3 regions of the Planctopirus sp. SH287 genome follow, and region 1 is predicted to be linked to each of the others. Evidence: riboswitches for the same ligand, from Rfam matches in the RefSeq annotation. Region 1 holds a riboswitch; each other region holds the start of a gene.
The links. Region 1 has a riboswitch for cobalamin ahead of SH287x_RS06450 (DUF1559 family PulG-like putative transporter). Riboswitches for the same ligand answer to the same signal wherever they lie in the genome.
Positions count from the first base shown of each region.

Region 2: it holds a riboswitch for cobalamin, as region 1 does, so the genes downstream of both, SH287x_RS14060 (ribonucleoside-diphosphate reductase subunit alpha) here and SH287x_RS06450 (DUF1559 family PulG-like putative transporter) in region 1, are expected to answer to the same signal.
Region 3: it holds a riboswitch for cobalamin, as region 1 does, so the genes downstream of both, SH287x_RS15340 (DUF1559 domain-containing protein) here and SH287x_RS06450 (DUF1559 family PulG-like putative transporter) in region 1, are expected to answer to the same signal.

Region 1 is NZ_CM151403.1:1,684,197-1,692,435, forward strand. It holds gene SH287x_RS06430 (hypothetical protein) at 138-848, shown strand; gene SH287x_RS06435 (ATPase) at 1,136-2,713, shown strand; gene SH287x_RS06440 (tetratricopeptide repeat protein) at 2,787-3,770, shown strand; gene SH287x_RS06445 (L-threonylcarbamoyladenylate synthase) at 3,901-4,884, shown strand; cobalamin riboswitch at 4,988-5,185, shown strand; gene SH287x_RS06450 (DUF1559 family PulG-like putative transporter) at 5,349-6,254, shown strand; gene SH287x_RS06455 (Dph6-related ATP pyrophosphatase) at 6,758-7,447, shown strand; gene SH287x_RS06460 (cobalamin-binding protein) at 7,479-8,239, shown strand, end outside.
Region 2 is NZ_CM151403.1:3,797,995-3,806,233, forward strand. It holds gene SH287x_RS14045 (alkaline phosphatase family protein) at 1-1,278, shown strand, start outside; gene SH287x_RS14050 (TadE family protein) at 1,780-2,265, shown strand; gene SH287x_RS14055 (pilus assembly protein TadG-related protein) at 2,415-3,833, shown strand; cobalamin riboswitch at 4,004-4,221, shown strand; gene SH287x_RS14060 (ribonucleoside-diphosphate reductase subunit alpha) at 4,499-7,315, shown strand; gene SH287x_RS14065 (ribonucleotide-diphosphate reductase subunit beta) at 7,408-8,239, shown strand, end outside.
Region 3 is NZ_CM151403.1:4,128,217-4,136,455, reverse strand. It holds gene SH287x_RS15355 (hypothetical protein) at 1-324, opposite strand, end outside; gene SH287x_RS15350 (carboxypeptidase-like regulatory domain-containing protein) at 699-1,331, opposite strand; gene SH287x_RS15345 (DUF1559 domain-containing protein) at 1,368-2,411, opposite strand; cobalamin riboswitch at 2,677-2,937, shown strand; gene SH287x_RS15340 (DUF1559 domain-containing protein) at 3,047-4,072, shown strand; gene SH287x_RS15335 (sulfotransferase family protein) at 4,186-5,484, opposite strand; gene SH287x_RS15330 (hypothetical protein) at 5,949-6,182, shown strand; gene fae (formaldehyde-activating enzyme) at 6,343-6,840, opposite strand; gene SH287x_RS15320 (ArnT family glycosyltransferase) at 7,266-8,239, opposite strand, start outside.

The DNA.
Region 1 (8,239 bases):
GAAGGAACGGCTTCTATCTCGAATTTTTGATGGATCAGTGATTTCTTGTGACCAGCTTTCTACTGATGAAGGCGCTTTGGTTAGAGGACGCTGATCTCCGGTAGAACTTCGTCAGTGAGCCCATGGAGGGCGTCTCTATGACTCGATCAATCATTTTATGGTTGTCCGTACTCATTCTGCTCGTGCAGGCGGGGACAACGACAATTGCGGGTGATGGGCCACGAATCTGGTCGAAAGACTGGTGGGCCGATCGTTCAACCGATCCTGCCGGTTCTCGCCAGGTTTATAAAGATGGGAAATACTGGCCCCCCTATCCTCGTCCCGCGGGGCGCGGTCAGACGTTTGTGCATCAATATCACCATGCACATTATTGGCCGCATCCTTACCGCTGTGAGGATCAGGACTCGATCCGCGCCGCACTGGCAATTCAGGCCGGCAATGGCTGGGCTGATGCCACCACAATTCATGAATATCATTTCGACGAAGAAAGTAATGCGCTGAATACTTCGGGAATGCGTCAGATTCAGTGGATTCTTACGTCTGTTCCCCCAGAGCACCGCTCGATCTTTGTGGCGCGGACAGGCCGGGCTGATATTGATCAGGTACGCATGGCGCAGGTTCAGCAGTTAGTCGGAGAGATCGATCCGGGAGCGATGAGCTTGATCCAACAGCGGATTGATGATCCGGTTGGCCGTCCTGCCCAGGAGATTGATCGCCTTCAGAATATGGAACTTCGCAGCATGCCTAAGCCACGTCTTCAGATGACGGTGGGGGTTGGTTCGGGAACACCATCGTCTGGAGCCGCGACTTCCACAGGGGGAACTATGGGAGCCGCTATTGCTCCCTAGATATTGGCCCTTTGGTGATGTTTCAGCTCACGGGGGCCTTCTGTGACTTTTCAGCAGAAGAACCCTTATGAAATGCCGTGAATGGTAAGCAAATGATGTCTTGTTTGGCATCAAGGAAATGAGAGCAAGGGAACCGGTGCCAGCCCTTGATCTCTGCCTTGTTTAGTCCCACCAACCGTGAGGCGATGGAGCGTCGCCTTCTCGTGGTGCGCGGGCGATAGCAGACTGCTTCAAACTCAGGCTGTTGTCGCAACTGTGCAGCCTGCAATTGAATGAGGGAATTTGGCATGGCTGACATGACAGGATCGCAGCCTCCCATCGGCCCGGCGCCCCCATTGCGGTCACAGGGCAGCGCTCCTTCACGAGGAAGTCATTCGTCTGAGACTGCAAGTGATTTGTTTACGATGCCTTCAAGGCCATCAGCGATTCGGCCACCGGTGATCGTTCCCAGGGTGGATGCCAGCGATGACTCGGATGATCCCGAGGGGATGCCGCTTCCCAATTCCAACCGAGGTCATGGGCAAGTCCCGGTGATGACGGTTCCGGCTCCTCGTGTTCCTGCCAACCTGAAAGAAACCGGGCTGGGAGTCGGAAATCTGGCCGAGTTCGTGCTGAAAGAGCTTTACGTTCACGGAAATATGTTTGGCGCGGATATCGCTCGGCAACTGCGCCTCCCCTTCCCGATTCTCGATGAAGCCCTTCGTTTTTTGAAGGATCAAAGGTGTATTGAGGTATCTCAGGGGGATCTGCTGGGGCGAGTTTCCTACCGGTTCAGTTTGACCGACATGGGCCGTGTCCGTGCCCGGGAAAGCTTCGAGAATTGCCGATATGTCGGGCCGGCCCCAGTGACGCTCGAACAATACGTCGAGCAATGCCGGCGACAGGCTGTCTCTGGGGTGTACTGTAATCCCCAGACGATTATGCAGGCATTTCAAGGAATGATTTTGCGGAAAGGTCTGCTCGATGAGATTGGCCCCGCTGTTTGCAGTGGGCGTTCTATTTTTGTCTATGGGCCACCTGGTAACGGCAAAACCATGATTGCTAAAGGACTTGGCCGTTACCTGAATATGTTCTGTGGCGAAATCTACGTCCCTTATGCGATCCAGACCGAAAATAGCATTATTACGGTTTACGATCCCATTCTGCATAAAGCGACAGACGAGTCAGAACAGCAGGCCACAATCAATTCGGCAAATATTGCTTCTCCCAGTGCAGGTAACGGCGGCGGATCGCTAGTTGTCGGCAACGGAGCCTCTGATCCTCGCTGGCGAAGAATTCGGCGTCCAGTTGTAGTGACCGGTGGTGAGCTGACATTAGAGATGCTGGAGCTTCAATATAGCCGGGTTTCTCAGTTTTATGCGGCACCGCTACATATTAAAGCGAATGGCGGAGTGTTTCTCATTGATGACTTTGGTCGGCAACTTGTCAGTCCACGTGATCTGTTGAATCGGTGGATTCTGCCGCTGGAAGAGCGGCTGGACTATCTGACGTTGGCGACTGGTCGAAAATTTGCTGTCCCTTTCGAGCAGCTGACAATTTTCTCAACGAACCTTGATCCTGGCGATCTAGTCGATGATGCGTTTCTGCGTCGAATCCGCCACAAGATTAAAATCGAAGCACCGAACCGTTCGTTATTTACAGAAATATTCAAACTGACATGTGAACAACGACAGATTCCTTATCGTGATGAGGCTGTTGAGTATCTTTATCAAAATCATTACGACCGTGGCAGATTGCCCAGATCGAGCGACCCGCGAGATTTACTAGAGATTGCGGTTGCAATCTGCCGATTCAGGAATGAAAGCATTCAGTTGAGCGAGCAGTTGATCGCCGATGCCGCAGCCCGTTTTTTCTATACGGGCTGATGGCGGGCTTTGTCGAGATGTCTTCGCGGGTTCGGTTGCCTAACTTGCCGGTCATCAAGGACGAGAAACCAGCATGAGTTGTTCTGATAGTTCCTATTCCGTTCTCTTTCGGAACAGCGCTCTTCAAGGAGCTGCGGGTGTTGGGAATGCTCGGGGCATTTTCCAGCAAAATGCCACATGGGCACTTTTCTATCTCGCATTAGTCTGGTTGGTATTCTCAAACGCAGGATGCACAACGACCCCAGGACAAGCTGCGACATCGATCTGGCCAAGCTCGATGAGCAGTTCAGATCATGGCCCGGTCAAATTGCGTGACCCGGTCAAGATTCATGTCGCCTATGGGAAATGGAACGAGAGTTCAGGGAATATCAAAGCTGCCCGTGAATCCTATCAGGAGGCGATTGATAAAGACCCTAAATCGATTGACGCCATGTTAGGGTTAGCCCGTCTGGAGATCATGGGGGGGCGATTATCCGAAGCGGAAACATTGATTAACAAAGCCGCTAAACAGGCGCCAAGAAATCCTCAGGTTTACATCGCTATTGGTCAGCTACACGAAACGCGTAGTGATTGGGAGAGCGCGATTGCTGAATATCGGTCTGCTGTGATGGCGGCCCCGGAAGATGCGGGCTGCCATTTTCATCTGGCAGCAGCTTTAGCTAAAAGTGGCGATCTCGATGCCGGTTTTAATGAGTTCTCGAAAGCCCAAGGCCCAGCAGTGGCTCATTACAATATCGGCTACATCCTTCGTGAAAAAGGTGATGATCAGGCTGCGCAAGTTCATTTTGCGCGAGCCTTACAATTCAATCCCGATCTGCAGGCGGCCAGTACGATGTTGGCTCAATATCGTAAGGCTCAAATCAACGGTGCCGATACGGTACTCGCTGAGCGGGCAACCGGCCCTGCGAAGGTCAAGCAAGTCTCCAGTCAGGCGAGCGACACTCCCCAGAGTGGGTTTAGTGCTGAGAACACGGTCTATCGCACGGAAAAAATCCCGCCACCTTCGGGCTTGAATCCGGTTCAGAATGAACAGTGGATGAATCAGAGTTCTCGTTAGGTTAAAACTGTTCTGATCACTGCTGCTGCGGATAATGATTCGTCTCATTAATCTTCTGTGTCGCTTGCCAGACTCAGGTCAGGTTGCTGGAATTCCCCACAGGAATTCTATGAAACCGGAGTCGAGGCGGATGCAAACAGCGATTATTCAGAAGGTCGATGAGGCCGTAAAAGCACTTAAGGCCGGGGAATTGGTCGCGGTTCCGACTGAGACCGTGTATGGGCTTGCGGGTCTGGGGTTAGACAGTGATGTTCTGGCGAAGATTTTCGCTGCCAAGGATCGTCCGACATTTGATCCGTTGATTTTGCACATCGCCCGGCCGGGGCAGATTTCACAACTGGCGAGTGAAGTTCCTCATGATGCCCGTCGGTTGGTTGATAACTTCTGGCCAGGGCCATTGACGCTTGTCGTGCCGAAGAAGCCGCATGTTCCTGAATTGGCCACCGCAGGGTTAGGGACAGTGGCGATTCGATGCCCGGGGCATCCATTGATGCGACAAGTGATTGAACGGGTGGGGGCACCGTTGGCGGCTCCCAGTGCCAATCTTTTTGGTAGACTGAGTCCAACCACCGCTGCCCATGTTGTCGAGCAATTAGAGGGGCGAATCCCATTTGTTCTGGATGGTGGCGCCTGTGAAGTTGGCGTGGAATCTACCATTGTCGGTTTTCTGTCCGATGGTGTTTACCTTCTCAGACCCGGCGGGCTGCCGATTGAGCGGATTGAGCGAATGATCGGGCCATTAAAACGCCCGGCATCGGCCAGCAAAGAACAGTCTGCTATCGGCCAGTCTGCACCGGGGCAGTCTGCACCGGGGCTATTGCCGCAACATTATGCGCCGGTAACCCCTGTGGTTGTGATTGATCATTGGGGGCAACTTTTGCCTACGGATGGAGTGTTGACATTCAGCGAGGTTCCCGCAGGACATGTTGGCCCTATGGTCGTTCTCTCGCCCAAAGGAAATCTGAAGGAAGCGGCCAGCCAATTTTTTGAAGCCCTGCATCAACTGGATCGTGCGGGTGTCCCGAGGATTGTCGCTCTCCGATTTCCTGAGCAGGGGTTAGGGCTGGCCTTGAACGACCGGCTTTTGCGGGCAGCCGCGACTCACAGGGATTGATTGACGTTCTGGCAGTTATTCAGCGTGACAGTCATTCACGGTCGATCAGATGTCTCTGTGGGTAGAAAATCCAGTCCATTTGCAAACCGTTTTATCTGTGGTAACCTCGGAGGGACGTATGGGTGTCGAGTGGGCGTGTTGCTCATTTGAAGAATAGGGAAGACGGTGTGAACCCGTCGCGGACCCGCCGCTGTATCCGGGGACGAACGTCGCAAGATGCCACTGCGCGGAATCGCGCGGGAAGGTGCGGCCAGTAGGATGATCCGGGAGTCAGAAGACCTGCCCATTCAACGTGTTTGTTGGCCGACGTGCGCTGAGGTGAGTGTTCTTTAAGCTTTGTCTGTCTGATGTGATTTTGTGCTGCCTCCTGAAATTGAGGTGCCGCAATTCGGATCGATAAATAGCCAGAGATCACTCGTCAAATTCGTAGCGTCGGCACTCCTTCGTGGTCGAGGTTGCTGGAAATGTTTGTTTCAACATGGCTCCCGTGTGGTGCCAATGGTGCTCTATCGGTACGCACTTCACGTCGCGGCTTTACGCTAATTGAACTGCTCGTCGTGATTGCCATCATTGCGGTGTTAATTGGGTTGCTGTTGCCTGCTGTGCAACAGGCACGAGCGGCGGCCCGCACAACGCAGTGTCGGAATAATCTGAAACAACTGATTCTCGCGACGCATAACTATGCCGAGACACATCGCGGGTATCTGGTGCCCTATAAGATTGATGATGTCAATCAACAGGCTTATGTCCTGGGGGGCTTTTCCTCGAGCGTGAGAGGAAATATTCTTTACTGGTTCGGGAATGTCAACGAGGACGAACCTGATCAGTCAAGGCAGCTGGATTTCAAACGGGGGCCGTTAGCGCCCTATATGGAATCGAATCGTGCCAGCTATCAGTGCCCTGACTTTGGGCCTGCTCAAATGGAGGTCATTCGATTTGGGCAACCAGCGTCCGGCTATGCAATCAATGGCGTGATATCTCCAGGGACGAATTATGATTATGCGCCACCGACATGGTCAGCAGCGCTTGGCAGTCGACCTGTTGCCTATCAACTCAAAGACATTACTCAACTGACACAGACGGTGGCCTTTGCTGATAGTGCACAGGTCAATTTCAGCGCCAATTTTGGGGAAGTGTTTCAACTGGAACCTCCCAGCAACAATTTTCCCAATGTCCATTTTCGGCACCATGACAACGCGAATGTGGCCTTTATGGATGGGCATGTCGAATCTCGCCCCCGCCATTTTCTGGCACCGACAGGCTTCACACCGGTTCAACTGGGAAAAATGGAAGAGCATCGGTTGGGCTATATCAGTAACGGCAATCTTGGAAACTCTCTTCTGCAAGATGAACTCTACGACCGGGAATGATTCTTTAATTAAGCAGGATCATTTGACACGGTTTATCTGAGTCTATTCTGTGAGAGGATGGTGATCATTGTCGAATTCACGCTATTGGTTTTTTGGAGGAGTGCTCGTTCTGGTCATGTTGGTCTGGTGGCCGATCCTGGGAGGAAGAGGACAGATTACACCAGTGCGTGACGATGAAGTGCCACTAGTGCATTTTATTGATACTCGCTCGGGAGAAGTCTTTCCCATACGCTCACAGGAAAGAATTGAAAAGCACCCAGTAAGTGGAGAAAAAACCTTGTTTCCCGGGGCATATTGCAGCAAATGTGATAAATGGCGATTGGTGCCCAACCTCGATAACATGCAGTCCAACCCGGCTACAAGAAATTGTCCGATCCACCGGATTCCCATGGTGATTGTACGCGACGAAGAATCTCTCCATTAAGTAAAACCGGGCTAATTTTCCTCGGGCAATAGAGCTTTCAAACTCATCGGTTTTGTGACTTAGGGGTGAAATCAACGGAATGGCAAGTGGTACTCCATCTCCAGAGCATGCTATTCCGTTGGTTGTTTCCTGGAGTGGTGGGAAAGACAGTCTGCTGGCGCTGGAAGCGCTGTTACAGCAACCCGCTATATATGATGTTCGTGGATTATTGACGACTTACTGCGATGCCACCCGTCGCTCGGCCATTCATGGCATTCCGCTTTCGCTGATTGAGCAGCAGGCAGAGGCACTTCGATTGCCGCTGCTTGCTGTTCCTTTGCCGAAAGACTGCCCGAATACGATGTATGAAGAGATCCTTGGCAAGGTCTGGGGTTCGCTTAAAAGAGAGCAGATCGCTACATGTGCGTTCGGCGATTTATTTCTCGATGATATTCGTCAATACCGCGAGCAACTCTATCAATCCTGGGATGTGACTCCACTCTTTCCCGTTTGGCAGGTTTCCAGCGATGCAGTGCTTCGCCAGTTGAGAGAACGAAAATACACGGCTATCGTGTGTAGCGTTATGGCGAGTCTGTTAGATGATCGTTTCCTTGGGCGATTTCTGGACGATGACTTTATCCGCGATCTTCCCGAAGGGATCGATCTCGCGGGTGAGAATGGCGAATTTCACAGCTTTGTTGTAGATGGCCCTCTGTTTCGCAAACGGATTCGATGGGAAGCCAGCGGAATTCGTGACGAAGGGGTTTATCGCCAATTGGTGCTTCGCTGAAGCCTGTTGCATTTGATAGCTGGGAGAGAGTATGCGTCGGCCCGAGCGGATTGTCTCACTGATTGCCAGTGCCACGGAAATTGTTGATGGCTTGGGCCTGACGGATGAACTGGTGGGGCGATCCCACGAATGTGACTATCCACCTCGTATTCTTCCCCTCCCCATGTGTTCGTCAGCTAAACTCGATGTGCATGGTTCAAGTCTGGAAATCGATGAACGAGTCAAAGAGGTGCTGCGGAGTGCTACATCCGTTTATAACGTTGATGTAGACCTGTTGAATGAATTGGCCCCCACGTTGATTATCACGCAGACTCAATGCGAAGTTTGTGCCGTGAGTCTGAAGGATGTGGAAGCCGCGATGTGTGCTGTCGTGTTGAGCCAGCCACGGATTGTGGCTTGTGAGCCGAACTGGCTGAAAGATGTCTGGAGTGACATCGAGCGTGTGGCCATTGCGGCTGGTGTCGAAGAACGAGGCCGCGATCTGATTACTCGCTCACAGCAGCGTCTGGCAGAAATCGAGCGACAAGCCACTGCGCTGGAACGAAAGCCACGTGTGGCTTGTATCGAATGGATGGAACCGATCATGGCGGCCGGCAATTGGGTGCCAGAACTGGTGAGGATGGCCGGCGGCGACAATTTGTTCGGCGTGGCTGGTGAGCATTCCCCCTGGATGACATGGGACGAACTGGTTGCGTCGGAACCTGATGTTGTGCTGGTCATGCCCTGTGGTTTTGATATCCCGCGAATTCAGCAGGAATGGCCCTGCCTGGCTGAGCATCCTCGCTGGAAAGA
Region 2 (8,239 bases), 2.1 Mb from region 1:
CCGGCGACATTCCTGCGTGACCCCGGTGTTTCTATGCCCAATCTTCGTCGATTGGCAGAAAAAGGGGTCGCGGCGGAAGGAATGACCGTTTCCAATCCGTCTGTCACCTGGCCCAATCATACCACTCTCATCACCGGTTTAACGCCTGCCACCCATGGCGTGCTGTTCAACGGCGTTCTGGAACGCCCCGGTTTGGGTCTTCCACCGAAGACCAATGCTCAACAGGATGGCCGGGCCTTAGTGGCAGTTCCCACTCTCTTCGACTTTGCAAAAGAGGCCGGGCTTTCGACGGCCGGAATTAACTGGCCATGTACAAAGAACATCGAGAGCGTTGATGACAACATGCCCGATGTTCCTCAGTTCTTTAGCTACACGACACCGCGGCTGATGGAGGAATTGAAAGCCGCCAATATCCTTTCAGACGAATTGATCAGCCAGTTTTATAAATATAGCGGCACCGTCCGTGATGATATGTGGACAGCCGCCGCCGTCTATGTCATTAAACATCGCCAGCCAGATTTCATGACGATTCACCTGCTCAATGTGGATGGGACTCATCATAAATATGGCCCCCGCACAACCGGCGGCGATGCGGCGGTGGCCTATATCGATACCTGCCTGGGGCGAATTATCGATGCGATTGAAGACTCTCCCAATGGCAAGAACACCACCATCATCGTCACTGCGGATCACGGCTTTATCAGCATTCCCAAGAGCATTCGACCGAACGTCAAGTTCAAAGAAGCGGGCTTGCTGACGGTAGCGGGAAATCGTGTGGAATCAGCGCGTGCCTATGCCATTCCCGAAGGAGGTATCGCGATGGTCTACCTGACCGTTCCTGATACCAAGGCTCAAGATCGGGAAAAAGTGATCGAACTTTTCAAAGATCATGAGGGTATTGCCGCAATCGTCCAGCCTGCGGAATATGCGGCTCTGGGGTTGCCCGACCCTGCTGACAACCCCGCCATGGCCGACCTGATTCTGGTGGCTCAGGATGGCTATGGCATGAGCGCTTTAGCGACTGGTGAAGAATCCATTGTGGCCAGCGATACCACCCTGGGAACCCATGGATTCCTTTCCACCAACCCCAAAATGAACGCGATTCTGGTGATGGCAGGCCGTGGAATTCAGGCAGGCGCCACATTAGGAACCGAGAAGTCACCCGGGATGGTTCGCAATGTAGATGTAGCACCGACCATTGCCCATCTCCTGGGGATCAAACTCCCGCAGGCCGATGGCCGGGTGTTGAAAGAAGCCCTCGCGGCCCCCGCACCATAATCTGTTGCGACACAACTTCAAGAGGCCGTCAGAATCGAACAAGATCTGGGCAAATAGAAACAAGCCCGTCTGAGACAGATCCCGGGATTCAACGACGCGTTATGTGCGGCGCATTGTGTACCATGCTTGCGGCTTTGAGCAAGCATTTTTTGCGATCGCCAACGCGCCATTTCAAGTTGTGATTCGTATTAAAGACGTCGATGCCCACTCTGGTCGGCCATGGAAGTCTTCTCATTTAATCGGCGAGGGTTTTACCTGCTGAAGTGCTGTTTCTTGCAGGAGTGAGGTCGCCTCGACATCGAGTCTTGCTGACTAAAAACTGGCTTGGCACTCAATCATCTGAGGCAACTCCATTAAATTGTTTAAGCGAAGACAACACAACGAACGCGTCTTTACCCTTCAATGCTGACAAAATAGAGGGAGAAGGCTGGCATTCCGGCTTTGGCTGATAGGTGGAATGTATGTTTCCTCGGAACGACCCTTGTTTCCGTAAGAGACAGCATGATGATAACGCAACGTGACTTCGACAGACTGAATTCTCTTCCTTGCGGCCGAACAGTTCACGCTCCTCATACACACCGCTTTCGTCAAGGTGCTGCCGCTGTGGAAATGGCGCTTGTCGCACCGATTTTTGTCCTGTTGATTCTGGGGACAATTGAGTTCAGCCGGGCGCTTTCGGTCAGCCAGCTCCTGACTTCCGCGACGCGGGATAATTGCCGACGGGCCATTATCAAAGGCACCACCACCGCGACAATTGTTGAGCAAACACGCAAGCAGATTAAAGAAACCATCGCTCCTGGCGTTGATAACTTCACGATTTCAGTCTTGGTGGATCGTCAGGAAGCTCAAAACCTCATCGAGAACGCTCGTCCCGGCGACATCGTGACGGTCAAAGCCGCCATTCCGGTTTCGCATATACAGTATTCACCGGGTGAGTTTCTCAAAGCGGTCACACTCAAGAGCCAATGTTCAATGACTCACGAATAACGAGAGCATGGCTCTCTATGGCTTCGTATCTCATGCGGTTTCCCTCTAAACAGTCGTGTTCCGGCAGCATGAATCCCCGGAATTTTCAGCACAAATCACGTAGCTATGCCGCGCACACTGACCCGAAGCGGGTGTAAGAGGATGTGATAATGACACCGCAAAAATCACGACAGCGATCAGCGACTCAAAGTCAAATACGAGCCATACCTCTACAATGGTCGTCGCGGCGTGGCGTGATTGCACTCAAGTCAGCCCTCTGCTTGCCACCAATCCTGCTCTTCGTGGCGATGGTGGTTGATGTGGGGATGATTGGAATGACCAATGCCCAACTTCAACAGGCTGCTGATGCGGCGGCCCTTTCCGCAGCTCATTCACTCGTCCATTCGGTGGTGCCTTCAGCCCTTGAAGCCGACTATGACCTGGCCAGAGCCACCGCAAAGACGATCACCGAATTGAATCCTGGTGCGGCTCAAGGCCGAAAACTGGCTGTCGAAGCAAGCGACATCGAGTTCTTTGCCACATCTTTTAACTCAGAAACCGGCGTGCTCATTCCTGCTGGCGGAGGGTCGGGAATATCCAACGCCGTTCGCGTGACAATCCGTCGGGATGGCCAATCCAACAGCCCGTTGACGATGACCTTTGCTCGACTGGCGGGTTACAACGTGGCTAACCTGAAACGGGAAGCAACGGCCGCCTTTTTTCCAGCCGAAGAAATCGGTGAAGGTGCTGAGATTCTGCCCATTGCCGTCGATGCCACCATCTGGTCTGCCATGAGGATAGGTAACACACTGGCGAATAAGGTCGTACCTTATGATATTGGCAATTTTCTATCAAAAATAACGATACTCGACATTCTGACGACAGCATTAGGGAAAAAGGTCCTTGACCCACTCGGTGTGCCGTTTGACTTGACTGGCAATCCGCTGATGATCATGGATCGGCAAACTTATGATCACGGAGAAGAGGCGATTTCCGGTGGGCCGGATGGTGTCTGGGAAGGACTGTTTCTTCCGCATCAACTCGAAAAAACGCTGGCAATCATTCCTATCATCCCCAAGCTTACCGGCGTGAAGTATCTACCGGGAAACATGGTGATTGTAGATCTAGGTAAACAGGCCAATTCCTCAAAACTGGTGATGAATCTTGCGAGACTGGAACGCCAACTGATCACCGGGCTGGACTTTCAGGATGTGTCAGGCGTCAATGCGCTCAATGGGCGTACAGGGTCAACATTGAAGACCCCATTTTCTGTTCCTGGTCAATACTATTTACCTATCGAATTAAAAGAGCAGTTGACAGCATCTATTGGAAAGCCACGTATCCTCTTTCTCTATGCGACAATCCCTGGTGTCATTACAACTGCTAAAGATCTCTTGCAGATACCGACTAATTTTGTAATTGTCGGCTGGGTCGGGGCCGTCGTGACTGAAGTGAATTTTTCATCCACTTTGAACTATGTGAAAATTCAGCCTGCCCCCTACCACAATTTCAAACTGGGTCGCGGGAGCGGGACAACCAGCAACGATTATTCCAGTGGTGTCTACGCCGGGCCATATCTGGTGGATTGACTTTTCGGGGGAGTCAACCCTCTGGACAATCCCATAAAAACATTCTGAGAAGATGTGTTTGCCTGGGCGAATGGCGCAAGTAAGTCTGACTTTTCAGCGATGTCTGGCGACTTCAAATCATCTTGGTTTGAGTCGTCAACATTTGATTGACGAAGCCAGCCCATGTCGGTATGTTGAGCCGCGTTGCTGGTTAACCACAAGATGATGTGGTTTCCAAAAGAGGGAATCCCGGTGAAATTCCGGAACTGCCCGGCAGCGGTGAGCGGAAACGACCGTCAACAGAGGCACTGACTTCACAGAGTTGGGAAGCGTTGACCAGTAGAAAACAGCATCGATGAGATGCTGAATGTCCGTCAGTCCGAAGACCTGCCAGCAACTGGGTGACTCAGTTCACAGGATTGCGATGACTGTCTGTCATCGGCCTGAGTCGCTTGTTCACCGAACCTTCTCGGGAAAGGGCGGTCGAGGATGAATTGTCTGAATGTCTGCGCGCGCAACCAGCGACTGATCACACACTCTATTCACAAAAATGCCTTGTCCTTGCGACAAGTGTCGTGTGCGATCGGTCAATGCGACGCAATCAGGTTCCTCGATCCCTACTTACGGGTAAGTACCGGTGACTTCGCCAGACTGTATCAATACGATGCAGAAAGAGGTCATTTCTTATGCGACGTGCCCCCCACGAATGGATCGTACGGAAGCGTGATGGTCGAAGCGTTTCCTTTGAACTTGGCCGCATTCACAATGCGATATCTAATGCGTTTCGGGCAGAGCTAAATCTTGCTGATGGCCAGCCACTCGAGACAGATGCCGCTGAAGATGTCGCAAGCGTCGTGCAATCTGTGGTTGATGATATTGCCCCTTTAGCCAGTCAGCCAAGTGGCATTGATGTTGAACGAATTCAGGATCTTGTCGAAATGGGGTTAATGGCCCGTGGTCAATACCGCGTGGCGCGTCGCTATATTATCTATCGTGCTGAACACGCGAAGATGCGAGCCATTCGTGGCGAAGAAGTCAACACATCACCACAAGTCGTGCATGTAACCCTCAATGATGGGACGAGAGTTCCATTTGATCAGTGGCGGATGCGAAAGCGCCTCACGGAAGCGGCACGCGGACTGGAAGAAGCCGTTAATATCGAGGAACTGGCCGAGGAAGTGCTGCGTTCCGTCTTTGATGGAATTTCTATTAATGATATTTACCGTGCCCAAATCCTTGCCGCCCGGTCTCGCATTGAGCGCGACCCCGCTTTTGATATCCTCACGTCACGATTGATGTTAAATGTGATCTATCAGGAGTCGCTGGGGGAAACCCCGGATGCAAAGACTCTCGACCGTCTTCATCAAGATCAGTTTGAGCATTATATTATTGATGGCGTTCGTGCCGGTCGCCTGACGCCTGAGCTTCGAGGGTTCGATCTGACTCGCCTGGCGGCGGCAATGCAGCCTCAGCGAGATAGTCAGTTTCGCTACCTGGGACTCCAGGCAATCTATGATCGATACCTGCTACACGTCAATGGTCGCCGGATTGAAACGCCTCAGTATTTCTGGATGCGTGTTTCCATGGGTCTCGCGCTGCAGGAGCAGGCGAGAGAAGACCGCGCGATTGAATTTTACAATACACTGTCGACATTTCGGTTCACATCCGCCACACCAACTCTGTTTAACTCCGGAACCCCACATCCTCAGCTCAGTTCTTGCTATCTGAGCACGGTCAGTGATGATCTTTCCCACATTTTCAAAGTGGTTTCTGACAATGCCATGCTTTCCAAGTGGGCGGGTGGACTGGGAAATGATTGGACAAATATTCGTGCGACCAACGCCCACATCCATGGGACAAATGGCAAAAGCCAGGGGGTGATCCCGTTTCTCAAGGTGGTGAACGATGCAGCTGTCGCCGTTAATCAAGGCGGCAAGAGAAAAGGTGCGATTTGCAGTTATCTGGAAACCTGGCATCTGGATATTGAAGAGTTTCTGGATCTGCGAAAGAACACTGGAGACGACCGGCGACGCACTCATGATATGAATACCGCTAACTGGATTCCCGACCTCTTTATGAAAAGAGTTCGCCAAAACGGGCAGTGGACGCTATTCAGTCCCGATCAAGTCCCTGACTTGCATGACCTTTATGGCCGAGCTTTTGAAGAACGCTACGAGCATTACGAGCGATTGGCCGATGAAGGTGAGATTGAACTGTTCCGGCGAATCTCAGCGGCTGAATTATGGCGAAAAATGCTGACCCGGCTGTTTGAAACGGGGCACCCCTGGATCACCTTCAAAGACCCCTCAAATATTCGCTCGCCACAAGACCATGTCGGTGTGGTTCATAGCAGTAATCTCTGTACGGAAATCTTACTTAATACCTCAGCCGACGAAACAGCGGTTTGTAATTTAGGGTCAGTGAATCTGGCTAACCATATTGTGGACGGCCAACTCGATCTGGAACGGTTAAAGTCCACTGTGACGGTCGCATTGCGAATGCTGGACAATGTGATTGACATCAACTTTTATCCGACCGCTGAGGCTGGCACCTCCAACCGCCGGCATCGTCCGATCGGGTTGGGTTTAATGGGATTTCAAGACGCCTTGTGCAAGTTGGGCATCAGCTTTGCCAGTGATGATGCGATTGAATTCTCGGATCGCAGCATGGAGGCGATTTCCTGTTTTGCGATTGAAGCGTCGGCCATGCTGGCCAAAGAACGTGGCACCTATTCAACATATGCTGGCTCCAAGTGGCAGCGGGGATTCTTGCCGATCGACACGCTTGCGTTTCTTGATGACGAACGCCAAGAGCACGTGCCTGTTGATCGGTCATCAACATTGAATTGGCAGGCAGCACGGGATGCAGTAGCTCAATACGGGATGCGAAACAGCAATGTTCTCGCGATTGCTCCGACAGCCACTATCTCAACGATCATCGGTGTTTCCCAGTCCATTGAGCCTGCTTATAAACATCTCTATGCCAAGAGCAACCTTTCCGGCGAATTCACACAAGTGAATGAAGTCCTTGTGGCAGAGTTGAAACAACTAGGCCTGTGGGATGCTCAACTGCTGGATGAGATGAAATACTATGATGGCTCGATTCAAAACATCGGTCGCATTCCTTTAGAAATCCGACAGAGATATTTAACGGCTTTCGAGATTGAGCCGAAATGGCTGATTGAGTGTGCGGCCCGTCGACAGAAGTGGATTGATCAGGGACAGTCGCTCAATCTTTATCTGGCAGAGCCTAGCGGACGTAAGATGCATGAAATGTACATGCTTGCCTGGCAGAAAGGTCTTAAAACGACTTATTACCTCCGCACATTGGCAGCAACTCAAGTGGAGAAGTCGACACTTGATGTGAATCGCTTTGGGGTTCAGCCGAAGTGGATGAAGAACCGCAGCAGTTCCAGTGATGTAGAAATTCATCGGGAATTGGAAGCTGCACCGATTGCTCAGACATGCCCTATCGATGATCCGACTTGCGAATCATGCCAGTAGTCGGGTATGGCCGCCTTTTCGTCCTCTTCGCCTGGCTGTCCTGACATTGCAGACCTTTATATTCATCCCTACCAATGACGACGGAGTTGTCGATGTCTTTTAATGATGCTGCATTTCTTACACCAGAAGCTCCTGGTTCCATTCCCAGTTCGCGAATTAGTGCTCGGGAAAAACGTCTGATTAACTGCCATCAAGTTGATGTGAATCAGTTGATGCCGCTCAAATATCAGTGGGCCTGGGAGCACTACCTCAATGGTTGCGCCAATCATTGGATGCCAACCGAAGTGCCAATGAATAAAGATATTGAGACCTGGAAATCAAGCAAGCTGACGGCTGACGAGCGTCGGGTCATCATGCGGAACCTGGGGTTCTTTTCTACAGCAGAGAGCCTGGTGGGCAATAATCTGGTGCTTGCAATTTTCCGGCATGTCACCAATGCCGAATGTCGCCAGTATTTGTTGCGACAAGCCTTTGAAGAGGCTGTTCACTCTCACACGTTCTTATATATTGTGGAAAGCCTGGGACTGAATGAAGGCGAAGTCTTTAATATGTACCACGAGGTACCTGCCATTGCCCGTAAAGATCAATTAGAAATGGAGTTGACGGCAGAGGTTCTCGACCCATCCTTTACGACAGAAACTTTTGAAGGTGCTCAGGCATTCCTGAAAAATCTCATTGGTTACTATCTCATTATGGAAGGGATTTTCTTCTATACAGGATTTGTCATGGTGCTTTCGTTCCATCGTCGTAATCTGATGACGGGCATTGGAGAGCAGTTTCAGTACATTCTCCGCGATGAGACTATCCATCTGAATTTTGGGATCGATTTAATCAATGGCATTCGTAATGAAAACCCCGATTTATGGACACCAGAATTCCAGCAGTCGATGATCGAGCGGGTGAGAGATGCTGTGGAACTGGAAA
Region 3 (8,239 bases), 2.4 Mb from region 1:
TGCGATCCAAATGTAAATAATTAAAAACGCACCTTGAGCATCATGAAAAACCTGAGGCAACAATAATTCTCCTGCCCCAAGCAACGCCACAACAAAACACATAGTTGCCTGAGGAAGAACCGATCGCCTTATTGTAATAGAAGCCAGCAACATGATGAATGAGGCAACATACCGTCCACTATGATTGAATATCGCTGAAACGGTCAGATTGTCGGCATCTCCATATTCAATAATGGATATGGTTGATATAGAAATGTAAATAAATGCCACCACAAGTAGGGCAATCATTTTGTGAGCAAATTCGCTTGATTCATGGGCAGGCACACTGTTCCCTCTGAGAATCGTTCCATCTGGGTAGCCCCGGTTGAAATTCCGATTTCTACCGGGGTGGCAACGCCATAAGAGGTTTTTACGTCATGGTCGACACTGATTCTGATTCAACCCGGTAGGGTGCATGCAGCGCAGCGCAATGCACCAACTAACACACCCATCTTCAAGCGTCTATATATCTGCGTGGCTATTATGTATTCGCGTCTCTATGTAGGGTGGGTTAAGGCCCTGCGCAACCCACCAGCTTTGCTTGGGACAACGCCTGCCAATAGCCCGGAGACGGAACTCGCATCTCTAGCGAATGTGTAGAACTGTGTTTTTTCAGAATAGAGGTGGGTTGAGCAAAGCCCTTGCGCACCGTTGTCTACCTATTTGGTTTTCAGTGCAAAATCGACAGTGTTGGAGCCGCCTTTAATATCTGCGGTCAACTCTGTTTTAGCATGATACTTGGCGGGTAATAATTCTTTTCGCTCTTCGATTTTTGGCTGTGACCCCTCGCCGCCGCTTCCGAGCCGAGCAGACGTGATTCGTACTTTATGAGGGCCGATTTTGGCTCCATTTTCACTCATTGTATAAGCCAGTGTGTAGATCCCTCGAGAGTTTGTTATTCCTGAGGATGCTCGGCCGTCAGCAGGTTGAAAGATGACCTCAGCGCCTTCGAGTGGATTGCCGTCTATAGTGACTGTCCCTGAGACGGTACCTAACGGAGGAGAATTACTACCGCCACCACAGCCTGTGATCACTAGGAATACTGTGGAAAGGCAGCCCCAACTCAACCATGTTGCTGACAATTGACGGACGATTGATGCTTGTTTCATAATTACAGCCCTTGTCACTTGGTGGATAATAAATCCCGAACAGACCTGCGTGTTGTTGGCGTGCAGGTCTGGTCGGGAAGCGAGCACAGCGAACAGGGGTTTCTGAAAAGAAAAACCAACATGCTGGTGCTGACGAGGATGTTGAGTGTAGATGGCAACGCGTGTAGCCGAGGGCGTGTTCACGCTATCTCCTGCCTCCACATTCCCCGGAAATCACGATTAGTATTCACCAATCACGCCGCCATCTGAGATGGAGACTAATCGTTCCAGAGTGCTATCTGTGCCGTTTGACTGATCGTTATTGATGTTTTCACTGATAAACTTGACTGCCCCATCTGCCATTACAAAATGAGCACCTCCGGTATGTAAGCTGCTATATGACGGCATGCGATCATTGTTGTTGCTGGTTGTCAGTACGGCATTAATACCCCAATGACAACTGGCAGAAATAGTGTGAAGCCCGCGATCATAATAGCGGGTGGATGACGCGTGAACCTGATGCTCAGGCCCCAGCATATCACGATCCCGAACGGCATAAAGCGTACCAGCCCTTTGGATAAATCCATTCCGAATGTGCGCTTTCTCGCCAGCCAGAATGGTGTTGCTGGAACCATCTGTCAGGTCTGACATTGAGATACGACTGTCTCTAAAAAACATGCCCGTCGCTCCTGTCGTTCCATCCTGTGGATTCACCGCACGGTTTTGACGCACCTGCTTGGTGTTTCCTGAAACCAGATAGTTGGACAATGGAAGACCTCGCTCGGTACCGCCTGTGTCAGTAATACAATATCCCGCCGAATCTGTCGGATTATACAAGGTCGGCCCTGTGTCTGATGGACATCGAAATGCCGGCAAGCTGGTCTGCATGTTTGCCAGTTGATTAGTCATGGCTTGCGTGGCCGACTGCGGCCCGGGATTCAAGCGTGAGTAGAGAGGCGTTTGATCGACGAATGGCAACAGAAACACTGACCATGCCCAATGGCCATGAGTGTCGGCCAGTGTCGCTTGTGAACCAGTGTTTCCACGAAGATCAACATAAGCTGGCGGGAACACCCGATGAGTATCGAGATAGTTATGCATCGCCAAGCCAATCTGCTTGAGGTTGTTCCGGCATTGTGTCCGACGGGCAGCTTCTCGGGCCTGTTGAACAGCAGGAAGTAGCAACGCAATCAGAATGGCAATGATCGCAATCACCACCAGAAGCTCGATCAGTGTAAACCCTGGGCGACACATGTTTGGTTGCCGAGGCGCTGGAGATGGCATTGTTCAATTCCTTTAAACGTGGCGGAGAAAATTAGGAAAACTTGATTTGCCAATCCCGCCATGAGATGGGCTATATAATGATATGAGATTCCCTGGATGTTTCCATTGGTGGATCCCCCCCCTTTCCGTGAGTGCATGCACCTTTCTAAGGCTCTTGGAGCATGTCTGTTGGCATGATCATTGCCTATTGACAGCGATTTCTGCTTCCCAAATTTCAATGTGATTTCTCTGTTCACTTGGACGACCTGAAGACTGACGATTAGACTTCCGCTTAGTCTGTCGGGCGTTGTGGTTGCTTTCTCAAAGGAGCGACTGCAACAGGAAGCTGGTGAAATTCCGGCACGGGACCGCCGCTGTGAACAGGGAGGTCTTCGGACAGAGCACGTTCGCTCAAACATGAGTCGAAGGTGTTCAGCCACTGTGAAAGTTTCTTGCAGCCTTTAAGGGATGCGGGAAAGGATCGTGGGAAGGCGTCTGGAGACTGTTGATCTGTGAGTCAGAATACGGCCCGACATGACCATCCCATGATGCTTCGGCCTTAAAGCATCTCGGTGAGGCATGTTTCGGCGTCCGGTGTTGGTGCCGATGTCTTTCCGCGCGGCCGTCGCCATGGGCCAGCCCAGAAAGCCCGCCCAATGCCTTTGATCACACCCCGCCTTTGCCCGCTTCAGACTTCGCAGCGAACTTCTCGCAATGGCTTCACGCTCATTGAATTGCTGGTCGTTATCACGATCATCGCCATTCTGATCGGCCTGCTCCTCCCCGCCGTTCAACAAGCCCGCGAAGCCGCCCGCCGCACACAGTGTAAAAACAATCTCAAACAGATCGGGCTGGCCACCCACAATTATCATGACGTCTATCAGGTGTTCCCCAAAGGAGGACCGGGACTGGGCTCAGCCCCTATAGCTACGACCATTGCGATCGGTGGCAAATTGAGTTGGGGAGCTGCACTCCTTCCGTTCCTTGATCAAGCAGGCATGTACACAGCTTTTAATAAGGACGAGTGGTATACCTCTCCCACGAACATGCCCATTGCGCAAAAGAACCTTCCGTTTTTTGTTTGCCCCTCCAATCCGGATTCCTATTTGCCAAAGCCGGAAGGGATTTCCCCCACTGCCGCGACCCCTGCGACAGTCCTCTATGGTCGGAATGATTACGGAGCAAACTATGGGGATGAAGGACTCCGGTGCGACCCTTCTCCCGTAGGATCTACTAATCGTCCTTGTAGCAATAACCCACCCCGTGGGCCCGCCGTCATCGGCAATAGCAAATGCCTGGGGATGAAACACATCACTGACGGGACAACCAATACGATCTGGATTGGTGAAGCTCCTCGCGCCTGGTTTGGCCTGTGGGCTGGCGTCAAGAACATGCATGCCCAATCGGTGCCGCTAAATGCACGCCGGGGATTTATTGATATCCAGGCAGGACGTGCCTGGCAGGGGTGTGAGGTTCAAACCAATGCGGTCCAACTAAGAAATCTTCCCACTGGAATCGCAGCCTGTGACATCGGTGAACAGGAATTCCATTCTCACCATGAAGGCGGTGTCCACTTCCTCTTTCTGGATGGCAGCTCTCGTTTTGTTTCAGAAAACATTGACCACAAACTCTACGCCGCGATTCTCTCCTATCAGGGCGGAGAGGTTGTCGGAGAATTCTGATCGGTCTTGGCAGCTTGCCTTATGATTCAGCAGCGAATTTATGTAGGGCGGGTTAAGGCTTTGCGCAACCCGCCTGTTCACTAGCAACCGGGCCCTCAAAAACAGATTGTCTTTTATCTGTTCGCTGAGGCAGATGGCAATTGGGGATCGTAGCCATACTTGTCAAAGAAGAATTTCACCCGGTCATAGATCGTTTTCCGGGTCGCTTCATCGAGAGTAAATTTGTTCTTCTTATACTCAGACATCGCGATGGCTTCGTGTTCAAAAACCGGCTGCATGCGATCCCAACCCTCAAAGCCCAGTTCGTCATAGACCCGTTTCATTTGCTCGACCGGATTTTGTTCCAAGTCGGTGTAACGAATTTCGCAGAGTTGACCAGCAGGGATCAGACTTCGCGTTTCTTCGTAAGTTTTGAAGCAGACACCCAAAGTTTCCAGCGTGTCCTCATATAAAGACTTATCGCTGGGAGCAAGGAATGAATTCTCCATAAACATCGTTCGCCGGAGATGGAGGCTTGACGAATAGACCGCGTAAGGATCACGATGGATGTAAACAAACTTCGCGTTAGGGAATAACTCGAGAAGAGTCGCGATACGGAACGTGTGCGTCGGAGACTTCATCACGATCGGTTTGTTTGAGCGAACGGTCAGTTTCTTCATGAAGTTGACCAGGACTTTTTTCCACCGGGCCTGTTTCGGCGGCGACATGTCGCGAATATCGAAGGTTTCGCCGTAATACTCCCGTTCATTGGGAAACGCGACCATGAGATATGGCGAATCCAATGTTTCCAGCAGGAGAGCGACTTCATCTTCTTGTGGAAGCTTCCACCCCGCAGGCATATTGTCCATGGGACGGGTCTTTGGAAGAAAGGGTTCCATCAAGCCGGAAATCAATCGTTCCGTCAGGAGGAAATGCTGAGGATACATCACCTGATACAGATTCGGATAAGTGAACTGCGAATCCATGGTCATCAGGTTGTGAAGCAGCGTGGTTCCACTACGCCAATGGCCCAGAATAAACACCGGAGGGTGGGCGATCTCTGTCTGTCGAACTTTGCCACCAAAGATCAGACCAGACCAGAAGGCATAAAAGGAGTTAAATGGACAAATCACAAACAAAGACAGAATTCTTAATGTGCGCGAATAGTGCATTCGCGGACGCATCCACATCAGTCGCAACAACTGACCGAATGTCAGGCCGTGCCAGACGGTAAATAGACCTTGCCCGGTCGATTTCAGTTTGGTGGTCTCTGCTGGCTTGGAAGCCGCAAGCGGCGAACTGGTGGTGCTTTTTTCCACGCTCGAATTCAATGTTTGAGTCTCAGCGGAGAAGGCAGATTTCTGGCTCTCGTTGTTGCCAGAACCATCATGGGTGGTCGTTGAAAAAACACGAACCTGGGGAGTTGTCGTCACTCGTTCATGTCTCCTGGCCCTTGGGAAAAGAGGTTCCCACAGCTTCCGGTATCGTTCAAAAAAACTCGCTGATGTGGCCCACCATAAAAACTATCCAGCTTACGGTATAAGTCAGTTCTGCTCTCACCGCAACCGCAACTCAAGGGGCTTTTAGCAACGCAATGAAGACGGCATGCAACTTGCCATTAGGAGAATGACCGCCACACGAGGCGGACTCAGTTGCAAAAACACCTCATTTGAGGAATTAACGGCAACGACTGTTGTAAGGAGTCAACGTCATGTCCACGAAACATCCCTCTCTCAGTCAATCGCACACGCCGATTTTTCTTACCAGGAAAAAGAGCGCTCACTCGATTTCAGCAGGCAGACTGAAAAAGGATCGGGGAGGAATCTTCTCCCCGCAAAGCAAAATTTTGGGCCTCATCGCTCTGGTAGCCTTTTGCCTGATACAAAGCCAAACCGTAATGGCCGAAGACTGGATCTTCAAAAGGTCTTACTTCAGCCATACCCCACCGGAAGGCGCGGCTGCTGAACCATGGCTCCCCAAAAGCCGCTCAGCCTACCGCACGGCCTATTATGGGGAAATCCCCTCGCTGAGCTTCCGTAGCGAACTTCGGATCAACAATCGGGTTCTACGAAATGGCCCTCGAACAGATCATTCGATCCAGGCCGAGGGCTTTATTCAGTTCCAACCATAAGAGCGCGAGCACCGCATCCCGACGGGTTGTGTGTCCCGCCGGGTGGCTTGAACTCGTCCTCAGACGCTGGAATCAAAAGCGGCAGCCTTTTCACCAAAGCTGACAGGCCACCGCTGTTTCATTGAGATGCCAGAGTTTCGTTGAGATATCAGAGATTCGATTAGACACCTGAGAACGGGTGCTTGGCGGTATCCTTCTTGGCAATCATTTCATCCGCGCTGGGTTCATTCTTCATGGCGCGGGCAATAGCAAGCTTTGTCGCTTCGTAGTTGTACTCGACGATCTTCTTGTCGTCAGCAGCTTCCCAGTGAATAAACACGCCACAAACAATGACCAGCTTCTCAGCCTGATCCTTGGGAATCACGCCTTCAGCAACGGAGTCTGCCACAGCCTTGGCCACAGCATACTGGGCTGGGCCGAACATCTGCACCGCTTGACGGGCACCTTTGATCGTGACCTTGGTGATCATCACCGTCGCAGGTTTAACGGCCAGGTTCGGTGTAAGCACGGCCAGCAGATTGCTATGGCCAGCCTTCTGGTCAGCCAGCGCATTGGCAAAGGCAATCCCTACTGGGCCTGACTTCTCACCGATCATCAGATCGATGTGGGCAATTTCATTTCCTTCACCAGCCAGTGCTTCACCGATGTAGAACGACATATGACAAGCCTTTCGTCTCTTCAAATTTCCACAAGCATCAGGAAAGCAGGTCGGTTCCGGGGAGCTGGTCACATTCGCCCAAGCGGACATGCCGAGAATTCCGTTGCCGGAAACCTCCCGTCAATACAATTACAACCCGCCGTTGTGAATCTGATGCGTTGAGTTCAGTTGTACCAACCGAATTTCAAACGAACTCAGCACGAAAAATGCGTGCGAAATTCTTCTGATGATCCATCCGCTTTCTATCACAGCCCTCTGTTAAAAACCAGTGGGCACAAGTCGTGACCTTGCGACACAGCCTTCTCCAAGGGAGATCCAGCTTTCTCCAAGAGGAATGCACCGAGACCTTCTCACACCCCTGCTGATCGTGCCAATGAGATCGGCAGGGCTGTTTTGCTGGCCTGATGGGGCAAGATCAACGTCATTTACTTCCAGCGGATCTTGTCGAAATTCTCAGCAGCCGCCGTCATGGATGCCGCTTGTGACTGATGCCCCAGCACAATGAGATCGTGCTTTCTCAAAAATCGTGGAAAGCGGTGAAGAATGGTCACGTCCTGCGGCAGCGCCTCGATCATGCTTTCTAACCGATCAGCCCGCGTAATGAGATACGCCTCGGGTGACTTCTGAAAGAATTGAGTCACATCCTCTGGCGTCCTGAGACCTTCAATGCGTTGCTTCGCATAAAAAACCAGGTTTGGTGCAGAATAACTGTGAGTGGCAATCCGTACGGGGCGGTCGCCGGCCTGCAATCGAATCAGCTTTGCCAGATAAGGCGAATCCTGATAGCGACTGATCCGGGGAGCCGCAACGCCCATCATCCCTAGCGAAAGTAATAACGCGGCAGCACAACAGACCATAACTGCACGCCGCCGCTTGGCATTCTGGGCAGCACTGAATGCCAGAATCCCGCCAATCAATGGAATCAGCCCCAACCCACCCAGCCAGGTTTCATCCGGTAAATAGATGCTGGTGGCATAGAGGAACCCCGGAATCGCAATCGCACCGACAATTGCCAGCATACGGCAGGCATGGCGAAAGCCCAGTGACCGCAGGTTCGGTGCCTCGGCCATCCACTGACTTAAGTAGCTGGCAACCAGCAATGCCAACGCCGGATAACTGGGCAGGACATAGTTAGGCAGCTTCGTACTCGCCAGCGAGAAGAAACCGATCCAGACACAGGCCCAGGTCGCCAGAAACGTCGCGGCGGGTCGATCCGTCACACCAGGCCTCAGGCTTCGCATCACCTGAGCAATCCCGGCCGGCAAAAAGACTGACCAAGGAAAGAACCCCAATGCAATCACAGGAATGTAATAGATGAATGGCCCCGAGTGATTCTCCATCGGTCGCATGAAACGGTCGACATTGTGGCCACCCAGGAATCCGGCAAGCCACGCGCCGT